One region of the Duganella sp. Leaf61 genome, then DNA from elsewhere that is predicted to be linked to it. Evidence: predicted binding sites of a transcription regulator. Region 1 holds the regulator's gene; the other holds the start of a gene.
The links. Region 1 encodes LexA, which represses DNA repair genes until DNA is damaged. Its sites were predicted from a motif close to ACTGTATNNNNATACAGT; they were not measured.
Positions count from the first base shown of each region.

Region 2: recA (recombinase RecA) is a predicted target of LexA. The motif match lies at 1,435-1,452, and genes of this name have one in related genera.

Region 1 is NZ_LMLM01000012.1:44,572-52,235, reverse strand. Features, by position in the region: gene ASF04_RS09225 (CvpA family protein) at 1-99, shown strand, start outside; gene purF (amidophosphoribosyltransferase) at 163-1,689, shown strand; gene ASF04_RS09215 (cystathionine gamma-synthase family protein) at 1,696-2,940, shown strand; gene lexA (transcriptional repressor LexA) at 2,972-3,610, opposite strand; gene ASF04_RS09205 (DUF5695 domain-containing protein) at 3,763-4,578, opposite strand; gene rpsF (30S ribosomal protein S6) at 4,734-5,123, shown strand; gene priB (primosomal replication protein N) at 5,142-5,447, shown strand; gene rpsR (30S ribosomal protein S18) at 5,463-5,753, shown strand; gene rplI (50S ribosomal protein L9) at 5,788-6,240, shown strand; gene ASF04_RS09180 (replicative DNA helicase) at 6,359-7,664, shown strand, end outside.
Region 2 is NZ_LMLM01000001.1:710,909-718,572, reverse strand. Features, by position in the region: gene ASF04_RS03115 (sensor histidine kinase) at 1-588, opposite strand, end outside; gene ASF04_RS03110 (response regulator transcription factor) at 585-1,295, opposite strand; gene recA (recombinase RecA) at 1,501-2,604, shown strand; gene recX (recombination regulator RecX) at 2,671-3,126, shown strand; gene sucC (ADP-forming succinate--CoA ligase subunit beta) at 3,597-4,766, shown strand; gene sucD (succinate--CoA ligase subunit alpha) at 4,780-5,661, shown strand; gene ASF04_RS03085 (pilin) at 5,883-6,380, shown strand; gene ASF04_RS03080 (glycoside hydrolase family 2) at 6,423-7,664, opposite strand, start outside.

The DNA.
Region 1 (7,664 bases):
CTCTGGAAGAATGCGCTGCTCAGCCCGTACTGTGAGCTGGGAGCGCGCGTGGTCAAGGACTACCTTCCCGCTGCAATGGCGCAGCATGTGAATTTTTGAAGTTTGAATTTGTGAATTGAATCAACGTTTTTAAATCTGCAAGTCCAGTCCAGGAGCATCAACATGTGTGGCATCGTCGGCGTCGTCTCCCATCAACCTGTCAACCAACTGCTGTATGACGCACTGCTGCTGTTGCAGCATCGCGGCCAGGACGCGGCAGGTATCGCTACCAATCATAGCAGCATGTTCGCCATGCACAAGGCCAACGGCCTGGTGCGCGACGTGTTCCGTACCCGTAATATGCGTACGCTGCAGGGCAACTCGGGCATCGGCCACTGCCGTTACCCGACCGCCGGTTCGTCGAGCGAGGAAGAGGCGCAGCCGTTCTACGTGAACGCACCGTTCGGCATCACCCTGGCCCACAACGGCAACCTGACCAACTGGGAACAGCTCAAGGAAGAGATGTTCAAGAACGACCGCCGCCACATCAACACCGATTCCGATTCGGAAGTGTTGCTCAACGTGCTGGCACACGAAATCCAGAAGGCCACGGTCGATATCTCGATCGATGCCGAAACCATTTTCCAGGCGGTTACCGTGCTGATGCGCCGCGTGCGCGGCGGCTATGCTGCCGTGGCGCAAATCGCTGGCGTCGGTTTGCTGGCCTTCCGCGATCCGTACGGCATCCGTCCGCTGTGCCTGGGCATCAATGAAACCGAGCAGGGCAACGAATACCTGATCGCCTCCGAATCGGTGGCGCTCGAAGGCATGGGCTTCCGCTTCGTGCGTGACATCGCGCCCGGCGAAACCGTCTTCATCGACAACGACAAGCAGCTGCACACGCGCCAGTGCGCCGACAATCCGTCGCTCAATCCGTGCGTGTTCGAATTCGTGTATCTGGCCCGTCCTGACTCCGTCATCGACGGCGCCTCGGTGTACAACACCCGCCTGAAAATGGGCGAGTACCTGGCCAAGAAAATCGTGCGCGAAGGCCTGGCCGACGATATTGACGTCGTCATGCCGATTCCCGATTCGTCGCGTCCGGCAGCAATCCAGCTGGCGCTGGCACTGGGCAAGGAGTACCGCGAAGGTTTCATTAAAAACCGCTACATCGGCCGTACCTTCATCATGCCGGGCCAGGCGGCACGCAAGAAATCCGTGCGTCAGAAGCTCAATGCAATCCCTGACGAGTTCAAGGACAAGGTCGTGCTGCTGGTCGATGATTCCATCGTGCGCGGCACCACCAGCCGCGAGATCGTGCAGATGGCACGCGACTCCGGCGCCAAGAAAGTGATCTTCGCGTCGGCCGCGCCACCGGTGATCTACCCGAACGTGTACGGCATCGACATGCCTACCCGCGACGAGCTGATCGCCCACGGTCGCACGGTGGAAGAAGTGTGTCGCGAGATCACCGCCGACGCCCTGGTGTACCAGGACATCGATGCGCTCAAGCAAGCCATTTCCGACGTCAACCCGGCACTGACCAGCTTTGAAGCGTCGTGCTTCGACGGCGTGTACATCACCGGCGACGTCAGCCGCGAGTACCTGGACAAGCTCGAAAACGAGCGCAACAACCCGACCAAGGCCGCCAAGCCGGAAGACGCGGGCCGTTCGCAGCTGAACCTGAACCTGGCTGCCGCCGAGGGCTGATCGTCCATGACAGACAAGAAAAACTACGGTTTCACCACCACCATCCTGCACAACGACCGCCAGAAGGGCATCGAGCACGGTTCGCTGCACAAGCCGATCCATACGTCGGTCGCGTTCGGCTATGCCGATGCGCGCCAGCTGGCCTCGGTATTCCAGGGCAAGGAGCCGGGCTTCCGGTACGGTCGCCAGGGTAACCCGACCATCGCCGCGCTGGAAGACAAGGTGAACAAGATGGAGCAGGGCGTGGGCACGATCTGCTTTGCTACCGGCATGGGCGCGATCGGCGCCGTGTTCCAGGCGCTGTTGCGCACCGGCGACCACGTGGTGTCGTCGTCGTTCTTGTTCGGTAACACCAACAGCCTGTGGCAAACCACCATGGCGCAGGGCGTGGGCGTGTCGTTTGTCGATGCCACCGATGTTGCCAATGTCGAGGCGGCGATCACCGACAACACCCGCGTGGTATTTGTCGAAACCATCGCCAACCCGCGCACGCAAGTAGCGGACCTCAAGCGCATTGGCGAACTGTGCCAGGCACGCGGCATCCTGTACGTGGTCGATAACACCATGACCACGCCTTATTTGTTCCGACCGAAATCGGTCGGTGCCGGCCTGGTGGTCAATGCGCTGACCAAGTCGATCGGCGGCCACGGCAATGCGCTCGGCGGCAGCCTGACCGACACCGGCGCGTACGACTGGACCCGGTTCCCCAACATCTACGAGAACTATAAAAAGGCGCAGCCGGTGCAATGGGGCCTGGCGCAAATCCGCGCCAAGGCGCTGCGCGACTTCGGCTCGTCCCTGGCGCCCGAGGCGGCGCACCACATTGCCGTCGGCGCCGAAACCCTGGCGCTGCGCATGGAACGCACCAGCAGCAACGCGCTGGCGCTGGCCACATTGCTGGAATCGGACGAGCGGGTGGCGGCGGTGTACTACCCGGGCCTGGCATCGCATCCCCAGCATGGCATCAGCTCCGAGCTGTTCCGTAAGCACGGTTCGCTGCTGAGCTTTGAGCTGAAGGATGGCATCGATTGCTTTGACTTCCTCAATCGCCTCAAGCTGGCAATCCCGGCGTCGAACCTTGGCGACACGCGCACCCTGATCATCCCGGTGGCGCACACGATCTTCTTTGAAATGGGCGCCGAACGGCGTGCATCGATGGGGATTGCGGAGTCGCTGATACGGGTGTCGGTCGGCATCGAGGATGAGGACGACCTGCTGGAAGACTTCAGCTGCGCGCTGAAAGGTTGTTAAAACAATGGACCGCCGCGGCGGTCCATATTTTTTAGTGCCAGGTGCGCATCAGGCCTACTGCCAGGCCTTCGAGCGCAAACTCGTCCGCCTCGGGATCGACCTTGATGATCTTGAACTCCGGGTTTTCCGGCAGCAGTTCCACCAGCGACCCCGTCTTGCGATAGCGCTTGACCGTTACTTCGTTGCCGATGCGCGCCACCACGATCTGGCCATTCTTGGCGCTGTCGATTTTTTTCACGGCCAGCAAATCGCCATCCATGATGCCGGCGTCGCGCATCGATTCGCCGCGCACCTTGAGCAGGTAGTCGGGCTTGGCCGAAAACATGGCCGGATCGACGTTGTAGCTCGCTTCCAGGTTTTCCTGCGCCAGAATCGGCGAACCGGCAGCCACGCGGCCGATCAGTGGCAGCGACATCATTAGCGCGGCAGGCATCTTGGACGTCGAAGGTTCGGCATGGACACCGAGCAGGCGGATGCCGCGCGAGGTGCCGGCGGCGATTTCGATCGCGCCCTTGCGTGCCAGCGCCTGCAAATGTTCCTCGGCGGCGTTGGCCGACTTGAAGCCCAGTTCGTTGGCAATCTCGGCGCGCGTGGGCGGGAAGCCGGTGTTCTCGATGGCATCCTTGATCAGATTGAGAATTTGTTCCTGGCGTGCGGTGAGCTTGATCATGGGCGTGGTCAGTAAAAAAATGGGCTGTGTATATAGACAGTCTGTATTTTTGTACAGTATGACCGCCAATGCAAGGGAATTTCTTGCTTTGAGCGAAATAATGTGAAAAAAGTTGTTGCACAGGGGAGTGTGCCACGCTCCCCTATGAGAAATCAGCGCGTTGCCCCTTGCGGCTGGATCACGAATCGCACGCCGATGTCACGTTTGGCGCCCGGTTTGAGGGTAAACCCGCTGGTGACCCAACTGGCGTACTGTTCGCCCTGCAGTTGCCCGCCCGGCATGGCTTGCCAGCTGTCAAGCGGGGTGCGGCCGTCCGGTTGCAGCCGCAGCGCCGGCGGCTGGCCGTTCGCGCGCGCCACTTCCACCGAGCCCGGCGCGCCCGGGCGCGGCTTGACGGTGCTGCTGCTGGCCTGCCGTTCCTTGGCCGAGGCGCCGAAGCCTTGTTGCTCGAACACCATCGGCATGCTGGCGGACACCACCTGCACCGGTTGCCGATCCCGGTTGATCAGGGTAAAGCGCAGCACCAGCGTGCCGCGCTCGTTAAGCCAGCGTCGTTCCACTGCCAGCGGCACGCTGGCGCCCATCTCGGCGCCCATGCTGGCGCTGATGTCGGCAGCGGCCAGCGCCCGGCCTGCGGGCAGTATGTGGATCGGCCGGCGCGCCTCGAACGAGGTGTAGGTACGCTCGGCGCCATTGCCGGTGCGGACGGTCAGGGCCAGGTCGCCCAGGTGGCGGTAGCCATTGCCCTGGCGCGCGTCTTCGCGCGGGCCGGGCACGAAATCGAAACTGGGGTCGAGCACGGGCGTGAGGCGCGCCAGGGTCTGGGTGTCGGTGCGCAGCGCGAACAGCAGGGCAGGGGTGCTGTAGGCCCGGGTCTTGATGGGCGCCTCTTCGTGCGGTGCGGCAGCCAGACCGGGCGGAGAGAACAGCAGGGCGGGCAGCGCCGCAAGTGCAATCAGATACTTCATGATCATGTTTCCAGAACAAGAAAATCGCACTGTAGCACCGGCAACACCGGGCTGGCGTTCCGCTGAAAAAGCTGCTATAGTCGCGGGCTTACCTCTTCCCACACCTGTCTTGACGCCAGGGTGGGCTATATTCACAAGTCCTTAAGGGAGTTTTCATGCGTCACTACGAAATCGTATTTATCGTCCACCCGGACCAGAGCGAGCAAGTGCCCGCGATGATCGAACGTTACAAAACCACTGTAACGACCCGCGGTGGCTCCGTGCACCGTGTTGAAGATTGGGGCCGTCGTCAGATGGCTTACTCGATCCAGAAACTGGCCAAAGCACACTACATCTGCCTGAACATCGAATGCGACAACGAGACCCTGGTCGAGCTGGAAACCGCATTCAAATTCAATGATGCCGTGCTGCGTCACCTGACCGTCAAGCTGAAGAAAGCGGAAACCGCTCCTTCGCCAATGATGAAGTCGGTACAACGTGAAGATGCTGCCAAATCGCATCGCACCGAAGCCCCAGCAGCTGCTCCAGCTCCTGCCGCAGCCTAATTGTTTCAAGGAACCGAGCTGAACCAGCTCCAGTTCACTGCCCTCATTGCCGAGCGTGACGCCTTGCGTTACACCCCGGCAGGCATGCCGATCATCAATGCTGTACTCCAGCATCGGTCGCAGCAAATGGAGGCGGGAATCGCCCGGTTGAGCGAGTTTGAAATTTCTGCGGTTGCCGCAGGCGAGATTTCAGGCAAGTTCAACGCGGCGCCGCTGGGCGGGGTGTACCAGTTCACCGGTTTCCTGAACAAGAAGACGCGCAATAGCAAAAGCCTGGTGTTTCACATCATTGATTTTAGTGCTGTCACGGACAGCTCAATTTAAATACAGGAGCCTCACATGGCATTCGGTAAAAAGTTCGACAAAAACAAGCTCAAGCTTAAAGAAAAGCGTAAGCAACAAAACCCACTGTTCAAGCGCAAGAAGTTCTGCCGCTTCACCGCCGCTGGCGTTGAGCAAGTGGACTACAAAGACGTAGACACCCTGAAAGACTTCGTCCAGGAAAATGGCAAGATCATGCCAGCACGTCTGACCGGCACCAAGGCGCACTACCAGCGTCAAGTGGACACCGCGATCAAGCGCGCCCGTTATCTGGCCCTGCTGCCATACACCGATCTGCACCACGCTTAATTGCGTAGTTTAGACAAGCATCTGGAGAAGAACTATGCAAATCATTCTGTTGGAAAAAGTCGTTAACCTGGGCAACCTGGGTGAAGTCGTTAAAGTCAAAGACGGTTACGCACGTAACTTCCTGATCCCGCAAAAGATGGCTCGCCGCGCTACCGCTGCTGCCGTTGCGGAATTCGAAGTCAAACGCGCTGAACTGGAAAAAGCTGCTGCCGCCAAGCTGGCTGCTGCAGAAGCTCAAGGCGAGAAACTGAACGGCATGACCGTGACCGTTTCGCAAAAAGCTGGTGTTGACGGCCGTCTGTTCGGCTCGGTCACCAACTTCGACATCGCTGAAGCGCTGACCAAGGTTGGTTTCGCTGTCGAGAAATCGGCTGTGCGCCTGCCAACCGGTCCTCTGAAGACCACCGGCGAGTTCCCAGTGAGCGTTGCTCTGCACACCGACGTGATCGCTGAAGTGACCGTTGCTGTTGTGGGCGAAGCTGCCTAAGACTTGATCGGGTTTCGGCCTGTCAAGTAAGCAATACCATGAAAAAAAGCCGGGCTCGCCCGGCTTTTTTTCGCCCCGTTTTTTTTGTTGCACTGCCTAAGCAGGTATAATTCGCGCCATGAACGCCCCCTCCGATACGCAAGTCGATTCGCTCCGCGTCCCGCCGCATTCCATCGAAGCAGAACAGTCCGTCATTGGCGGCCTGCTGCGCGATAACGCCGCGTTCGACCGTATCGCCGACATGATGAACCCGGACGATTTCTACCGTTACGATCATCGCATCATCTTCGAACAGATCGTCAAGATGATCAACGCGTCCAAGCCGGCCGACGTGATCACCGTGTTCGAAACGCTGACGCAACTGGGCAAGGCCGACGACGTCGGCGGCCTGATGTACCTGAACGCCATGGCGCAAAACACGCCATCGGCAGCGAACATCCGCCGCTATGCCGAGATCGTGCGCGATCGCTCGATCCTGCGCCAGCTGATCACCGTGGCCGACGAAATCTCGGGCCAGGCGTTCAGCCCCCAAGGCAAGGAAGTCAAGCAGATGCTCGACGAGGCCGAATCGAAGATTTTCGCCATTGCCGAGCAGGGTGCCCGTGGCGCCGCCGGCTGGCTCGCGGTGCAGCCGCTGCTCACGCAAGTGGTCGAGCGCATCGACGAGCTGTATTCGCGCGACAACCAGTCCGAGATTACCGGTGTGCCCACCGGCTTTATCGACCTCGACCGTATGACGTCGGGCCTGCAGGGCGGCGACCTGGTGATCGTGGCCGGCCGTCCATCGATGGGTAAAACCGCGTTCTCGGTCAACATCGGCGAGAACGTCGCGATTGAAGCCGGCTTGCCGGTGGCAATCTTCTCGATGGAGATGGGCGGCGCCCAGCTGGCCATGCGTATGCTCGGTTCGGTCGGCCAGCTCGACCAGCACCGCCTGCGTACCGGCCGCCTCAACGACGAAGACTGGCCGCGCCTGACGCACGCGATCCAGAAGATGAACGACGCCCAGTTGTTCATCGACGAAACCCCGGCGCTGAACCCGATCGAGATGCGCGCCCGCGCGCGCCGCCTGGCGCGCCAGTGCGGCAAGCTCGGCCTGATCATCGTCGACTACCTGCAACTGATGCAGGGTTCCAAGCAGGGCGACAACCGTACCGCTGAAATTTCCGAGATCTCGCGCTCGCTCAAGGGCCTGGCCAAGGAACTCGGCTGCCCGGTGATCGCGCTGTCGCAGCTGAACCGCTCGCTGGAACAACGCCCCAACAAACGCCCCATCATGTCCGACTTGCGCGAATCGGGCGCTATCGAGCAGGATGCGGACGTGATCATTTTCCTGTACCGCGACGAGGTCTACAACCCCGACTCGCCGGATAAAGGAACGGCCGAAATCATTATCGGTAAGCAGCGTAACGGGCCGATCGGCT
Region 2 (7,664 bases), on a different contig from region 1:
GATGATCTCGTTGGCGAGCTGGGCGCGTTTTTCCAGTGTTTCGGCCACTTGTACCAGCGCCAGCGGCGGATGGGACGAGGGGGCGCTGTCGCTGGGTTCGACGCGGATATGGATGTAGGCGACGCGCACCGGGGTGCCATGCATGGTGTCGTTGCGAAAGCGCACGCTGCCGGCGCGGGCCTGGTCTTCGTCGGGATCGCTGCCGGGGTGGGGCAGGTCGCGGTCGCCGTCGATGGCGTCGCCGCGCGGCCCGAGGATCTGGAAATAGATGTTATCGACATCGTCGGCGCGCAGGATGTCGCGCGCGGCGCCGGACAAGCCCCGGATCAGCTTGCCATCGACCGAGCGTACCTGCTGCGCCAGCACGGTCACGCTGTCTTCCAGCGCATGGTCGAACGGCTGATTGGCGATCGACTTGGCCACCAGGTACGTAATCGCGATGCTCATCGGCCACAGCAGCAGCAGCGGCGCCAGCATCCAGTCGAGGATCTCGCCGAACAGCGAGCGTTGCATGCTCTCGTCGGGCTCGACGACAGGCGGCTGGTACTCGGGGGCGTCGTCTCCCGCGTCGGCCGCCTGCTGGCTCACTTGACCGCGTCTCCGGCTTCGACGGCAGCAGCCTTCGCGTCAGAATATTTTTCCAGGCAATAGCCGAGACCGCGCACGGTGACGATGCGCACGCCGCCCACCTCGATCTTCTTGCGCAGCCGGTGCACATACACCTCGATGGCGTTGTTGCTCACCTCTTCTCCCCATTCGCACAGGTGATCGACCAGTTGCTCCTTGGAGACCAGGCGGCCGGTGCGGGCCAGCAGGATTTCCAGCAAGCCCAGTTCGCGCGCCGACAGGTCCAGCATCTGCTCGTTGATATAGGCGCTGCGGCCCACCTGGTCGTACGACAGCGGACCGTGCTTGATCACGGTGGCGCCACCGCCCGCGCCACGGCGGGTGAGGGCGCGCACCCGCGCTTCGAGTTCCGATAGCGCAAATGGCTTGGCCATGTAGTCGTCGGCGCCCAGGTCGAGACCGTTGACGCGCTGCTCGATCGAGTCGGCTGCGGTGAGTATCAGCACCGGCAGCAGCGAGCCGCGCGAGCGCAAGCGGCGCAGCACTTCCAGGCCCGACAGCTTGGGCAGACCCAGGTCGAGAATCAGCAGGTCGAACTCCTGGGTGGAGAGGGCGGTATCGGCCTCCTGGCCGTTGCGCACGCAATCGATGGCGTAGCCGGACTGGCGCAGCGAGCGGGTGAGCCCGTCGGCGAGAACGCCGTCATCTTCGGCAAGTAATATACGCATGTGGATACTCCGGGTGCACTGGGGCAAAGACTCAAGCCGGTATTGTGTTGGATTTTTTGCTTGCTGGCGAATTTTTGCACGGCGCCCGGGCGCCACCAAAATTAATCGACATTTCAATCAAATCGCGCTTGCGCTTATCACTGTTTTTTTATACAGTACTACCTGTACCGACAAATTGTCACCACCAACTGGTTGAAAGCACATTATGGACGATAAAAAAGCTGTAGTACCCGCATCCGAGAAAGCCAAGGCGCTCGCCGCCGCGCTGGCTCAGATTGAGAAGCAGTTCGGCAAAGGTTCCGTCATGCGCATGGATGCCAGTGCGCCGATCGAAGAAGTACAAGTGGTCTCCACCGGTTCGCTGGGCCTGGACGTGGCGCTGGGCGTCGGCGGCCTGCCGCGCGGCCGCGTGGTGGAAATCTACGGTCCTGAATCCTCGGGCAAAACCACGCTCACCCTGCAAACCATCGCGGAAATGCAAAAACTGGGCGGCACCTGCGCGTTCATTGATGCCGAGCACGCACTGGACGTCACCTACGCCCAAAAGCTGGGCGTCAACCTGAGCGACCTGCTGATCTCGCAACCGGACACCGGCGAACAAGCGCTGGAAATTTGCGACGCCCTGGTGCGTTCCGGTTCCGTGGACATGGTCGTGATCGACTCCGTCGCCGCGCTGACCCCACGCGCCGAGATCGAAGGCGACATGGGCGATTCGCTGCCAGGTTTGCAAGCACGTTTGATGTCGCAAGCACTGCGCAAGCTCACCGGCTCGATCAACCGCACCAACACCCTGGTCATCTTCATCAACCAGATCCGCATGAAAATCGGCGTCATGTTCGGCAGCCCGGAAACCACCACCGGCGGTAACGCGCTGAAGTTCTACGCCTCCGTGCGCCTGGATATTCGCCGTACCGGTTCGATCAAGTCCGGCGACGAAGTCATCGGTAACGAAACCAAGGTCAAGGTCGTCAAGAACAAGATTGCGCCACCGTTCAAGGAAGCGCACTTCGACATCCTGTACGGCGCCGGCACCTCGCGCGAAGGCGAAATCCTGGACCTGGGCGTGGAAGCGAAGATCGTCGAGAAATCGGGTTCGTGGTACAGCTACAACGGCGAACGCGTCGGCCAGGGCAAGGACAACGCCCGTATCTTCCTGCAAGAGCGTCCGCAACTGGCGTGGGAAATCGAAAACCGCGTGCGCGAATCGCTGGGCGTACGTTCGCTGCCGCCACTGGCGCCAGTGGCCGCTGAAAAGCCTGATACCGTCGTCAAGCTCAAGCCTTCCAAAGGCGAAGCCGACGCGGCTTAAGTTGACGTTGCGTATGTTTTAAGGAGTGCCGGGCCATCATCGCCCGGCATTCTTAGAGGTTCCATCATGCCCCGTCCCCCCCTCAGCCTCAAAGGCCGCGCCCTGCGCTACCTGTCCCAACGCGAGCACAGCCGTCTCGAACTGTCGCGCAAGCTCGCACGCTATGCCGAAGATACCGACGACGTCGACGCCTTGCTCGACCTGCTCGAAAAAAACAACTGGCTGTCGCAAGAACGTTTTTCCGAATCGCTGATCCACCGCCGTTCTGCCCGTTTCGGCAATGCCCGCATCATGGCCGAGCTGCAAAGCCACGGCGTGCAGGGCGAAGCGCTGCAAGGCCTCAAGGAAAGCCTGGCCGACACCGAGACCGCGCGCTGCTGCGAGATCTGGGAACGCAAGTTCGGCGAAGTTGCCACCGACCCCGAAGGGCGCAACAAGCAAATGCGCTTCCTGCTGCAACGCGGCTTCTCCCAGCGCGCCATTCGCACCGCCATGAAAGGCACGGCCGATTTCGACCAGTGATTGCCGATATTTCCATTGTGAATGCCTGCAAATACCCCTGCCAGCGCCAACGGTTTATCGCCAGATGTCATATGACACGTATCAACTCGGTCTGGGGTGTGCTACACTTTTACGGTTTTTGCAGCACCGTGGGTGCGGTGGTTGTCCGTAGAAGCTACGGCAACGTATATTTTTTATAAGAGAAATGTACAGGGCTGCTAACTAATCATGCCGCGCGAGCGGTATTCATCTTATGTCATTGTCGATTCCTGTTCCTCGTCGTGCGTCCCGCACGCGCGCGATCGCCGCCTCAGCGTGTACACGCCATGGCGGACCGCATGGTATCGATGCCGGTTACACCCTCCTCATGCACCCCCCGATTTGCCTTGCCGCCAGTACGATCAGCGACCGGGCCATAGTTTTACCCGAGCATCACACTATTCCGCAGTCTTAATCGATTTTTACACATCAGCATCAGAAGGGAAGCCAGCATGAAGATCCATGAGTATCAAGGCAAAGAAATCCTCCGGAAATACGGAGTGACGGTACCACGCGGTATTCCGTGCCTGTCCGTCGAAGAGGCAGTAAAAGCTGCTGAAACCTTGGGCGGCCCGGTCTGGGTTGTAAAAGCACAAATCCACGCCGGTGGCCGTGGTAAAGGCGGCGGCGTGAAAGTCGCAAAATCGCTGGAACAAGTTAAAGAATTCTCCGAGCAAATCCTGGGCATGCAACTGGTCACGCACCAGACCGGTCCAGAAGGCCAAAAAGTACGTCGCCTGCTGATCGAAGAAGGCGCAGACATCAACAAGGAACTGTACGTATCGCTGGTCACCGACCGCGTATCGCAGCGCGTTGTTCTGATGGCCTCGTCGGAAGGCGGCATGGACATCGAAGAAGTCGCTGAATCGCACCCTGAACTGCTGCACTCGATCGCCATCGATCCAAAAGTCGGCCTGACCGACGCTGAAGCTGCCGGCATCGCTGCCAAGATCGGCGTACCAGAAGCCTCGATCCCTGACGCCGTCACCAACCTGCAAGGCCTGTACAAAGCCTACTGGGAAACCGACTCGTCGCTGGCCGAAATCAACCCGCTGATCCTGACCGGTTCGGGCAAGGTTATCGCGCTGGACGCCAAGTTCAACTTCGACGCCAACGCCCTGTTCCGTCAACCAGAAATCGTCGCTTACCGCGATCTGGACGAAGAAGATCCAGCTGAAGTCGAAGCGTCGAAATTCGACCTCGCTTACATCTCGCTCGACGGCAACATCGGCTGCCTGGTGAACGGCGCCGGCCTGGCCATGGCCACCATGGACACCATCAAGCTGTTCGGCGGCGAGCCGGCCAACTTCCTCGACGTCGGCGGTGGTGCCACGGCTGAGAAAGTCACCGAAGCCTTCAAGATCATGCTGAAAAACCCGGGCCTGAAAGCCATCCTGGTGAACATCTTCGGCGGCATCATGCGTTGCGACGTGATCGCCGAAGGCGTGATCACCGCAGTGAAAGCCGTGTCGCTGAACGTGCCGCTGGTCGTGCGCATGAAGGGCACCAACGAAGATCTGGGCAAGAAGATGCTGGCCGATTCCGGTCTGCCGATCATCGCAGCCGACACCATGGAAGAAGCAGCGAAGAGCGTTGTTGCAGCTGCTGCCGGTCAAGCTTAATTAAGGAATCACTATGTCCATTCTGATCAATAAAGATACCAAAGTCGTAACCCAAGGTATTACCGGTAAAACCGGCCAATTCCACACCCGCGGTTGCCGCGACTACGCGAACGGCAAAAATGCCTTCGTGGCAGGCGTGAACCCAAAGAAAGCCGGCGAAGACTTCGAAGGCATTCCAATTTTCGCTAACGTTGCAGAAGCGAAAAAAGAAACCGGCGCCAACGTGTCGGTCATCTACGTCCCACCAGCAGGCGCAGCCGCCGCAATTTGGGAAGCCGTAGAAGCCGAGCTGGACCTGGCAATTTGCATTACCGAAGGCATTCCAGTGCGCGACATGATGGCACTGAAAGACCGCATGGCCAAAGCCGGTTCGAAAACCCTGCTGCTGGGCCCTAACTGCCCAGGCCTGATCACCCCTGACGAAATCAAGATCGGCATCATGCCAGGTCACATCCATAAAAAGGGTCGTATCGGCGTGGTGTCGCGTTCGGGTACCCTGACCTATGAAGCAGTGGGTCAGCTGACCGCACTGGGCCTGGGCCAATCGTCGGCAGTTGGTATCGGCGGCGACCCGATCAACGGTCTGAAGCACATCGACGTCATGAAGATGTTCAACGACGATCCTGATACCGACGCGGTCATCATGATCGGCGAAATCGGTGGTCCGGACGAAGCCAACGCCGCTTATTGGATCAAAGACAACATGAAAAAACCAGTGGTCGGCTTCATCGCCGGTGTGACCGCTCCTCCGGGCAAGCGCATGGGCCACGCCGGCGCGCTGATCTCCGGCGGCGCTGACACCGCACAAGCCAAACTGGAAATCATGGAAGCTTGCGGCATTACCGTTACCAAGAACCCGTCGGAAATGGCGCGTCTGCTGAAAGCCATGCTGTAATCACAGGCTTTACTGCAACATAACAAAAGGGAGCCGTGTGCTCCCTTTTGTCATTTTTGATTGACGAAAATTGTCAGCGCTGACAAATCGCGCCAGCGCGACTGACAAAAAACGGCAGTTTTGACACTGCCGCAGCATGGTTTGCCCCGGCGCAGAGCTGGCACGGCGATTGCGATATCTCAGGTGTGACACTGACCCATCTCAACCCCGGAGACGCACCCATGAAATCCCTCAAACACATGAAGTCCATGAAATCCCAGGCCCAGGCCGGCTTCACCCTGATCGAACTGATGATCGTGGTGGCCATTATCGGCATCCTGGCTGCTGTTGCCATTCCTGCTTACAGCAACTATACGGTCAAGGCCAAAGTCGCCAACATCCTGGCGGCAGCGGACGCGACCAAAACCGCCGTGGCGCTGTGCGCCCAGGAAGCTGGCGGCGCAGTCACCAATTGTACGTCCGGCTCCAATGGTGTTCCGACTGTGACGGCCACCAAGGAAGTGGCCTCCGGCTCCGTTACCGGAGGCACCATCACCCTGGTGCTGGCCGAGGGCGTCGCTACTGACTCCAAGGACAAGACTGTCACTTTTACGCCGGTCATCGATGCTGGCGCTACCAGCGTGAGCTGGACCGTCGATACCACCTTGGCCAACGCAGCTGCAGTCGAAGCGTTGAAGAAAAACAATAAAACAGCCGTCACCACCCCAGCAGGTAGCTAACACGGCAAGAGGAATCGGCCATGCGCCGATTCCTCTCATAGGCTATTGATCATAACTGTGGAAAAACGGTTGTAACACTTCCCCCGCCGCACCCGGCGTACCCACCCAGCCTTGCAAGGCAGCGGGCCAGGCGCCACCTAGCGGCAACAGCATGAACCGGCCGGAGATTTCTCCCACCTTGTCCAGCGCGACGATGGTTTCCGGCTGGGTTCCCTTATTCCCCAAGCCCCCGATGACCGCGTTGTGACTGAGCAGCGTGCGCGCGCCGTGACGCTCGACCGCCACATCGGCGGCCGGCAGCGCCAGCGCAAAGCCGGCGCCGGCAGCGTCCGACAGGACCGCCAATTCGGTCTGGCGCCGGTTGCCCTGGAAGCGCAGATCGGCGCGATTGAGGTGGTACACGCCGAATTCGTTCAATTGATCCTTGCCCGGATAGCCGGCATACGGCCCCTGGCCGAGCCAGCGAAACTCGCCGATGCCCGCCGGCGCCACCAGCGACAAGCCCGCTTCCGATACAACGGCGCCCGGCGCCAGCGGGCGATACGCATAGCTGACGGCAATCGCACCCTTGCCATCGATCTCGAGCGTGTAACCGCCGCTTAAACCTTGCTCCTTGCTGAGCACCGCATGGGCATCGCCGGTAGGCAACAGGTCGTCGGGCAGCGCGGCATTTTTTGGCATTGCTTGCGTTGCTGCCGTCACCGGCAGACGTGGCGCTGCGTCCGCCGTCTCCGCTTTTGCAGCAACCGGCAGGAGACGGGACGCATCGGCCATCACTGCGGCAGTCGCCTCAGGCAGGCGATACGTCGCCTGCACCGACAGCCGTACGCGGTCGCCAAGCTGCTCGGCCCGGATCACCGGCTGCTCGGCCTGTTCCAGTATCGACGCCGGCCAGGTGCCGGATTTGGCTGCACCCAGCGCCTCGGCCATGGTGAACTTGCGGCCGCCATGGGGGTGGATGCCATCGACCAGCGTTCGGCCCGCGCGGTCGCGGATCGTCAGCGCACCGGTCGCGCGTTGCACGCTCAACACCCATTGCGTCGTGGTGATGGAAACCGTGCCGGCCTCGTCTGCCAGCACCGGGGCTGCTGTCGCAGCAGTGGCGGCGGTCCAGTCGAACTGCGACGGTTCCGCGCGCACCAGGCGCAAGCTGCGTTCGTTGATTTGCAGGCCATGCTCGTCCACCGCGCGCAATTGCAAAACCAGCACATCGGTGAGTATTGCTACCGGCGCCGGAATCTCCACCGCGATGGTAGTGGCCTGACTGGAGCGCGCCGGCGCCGA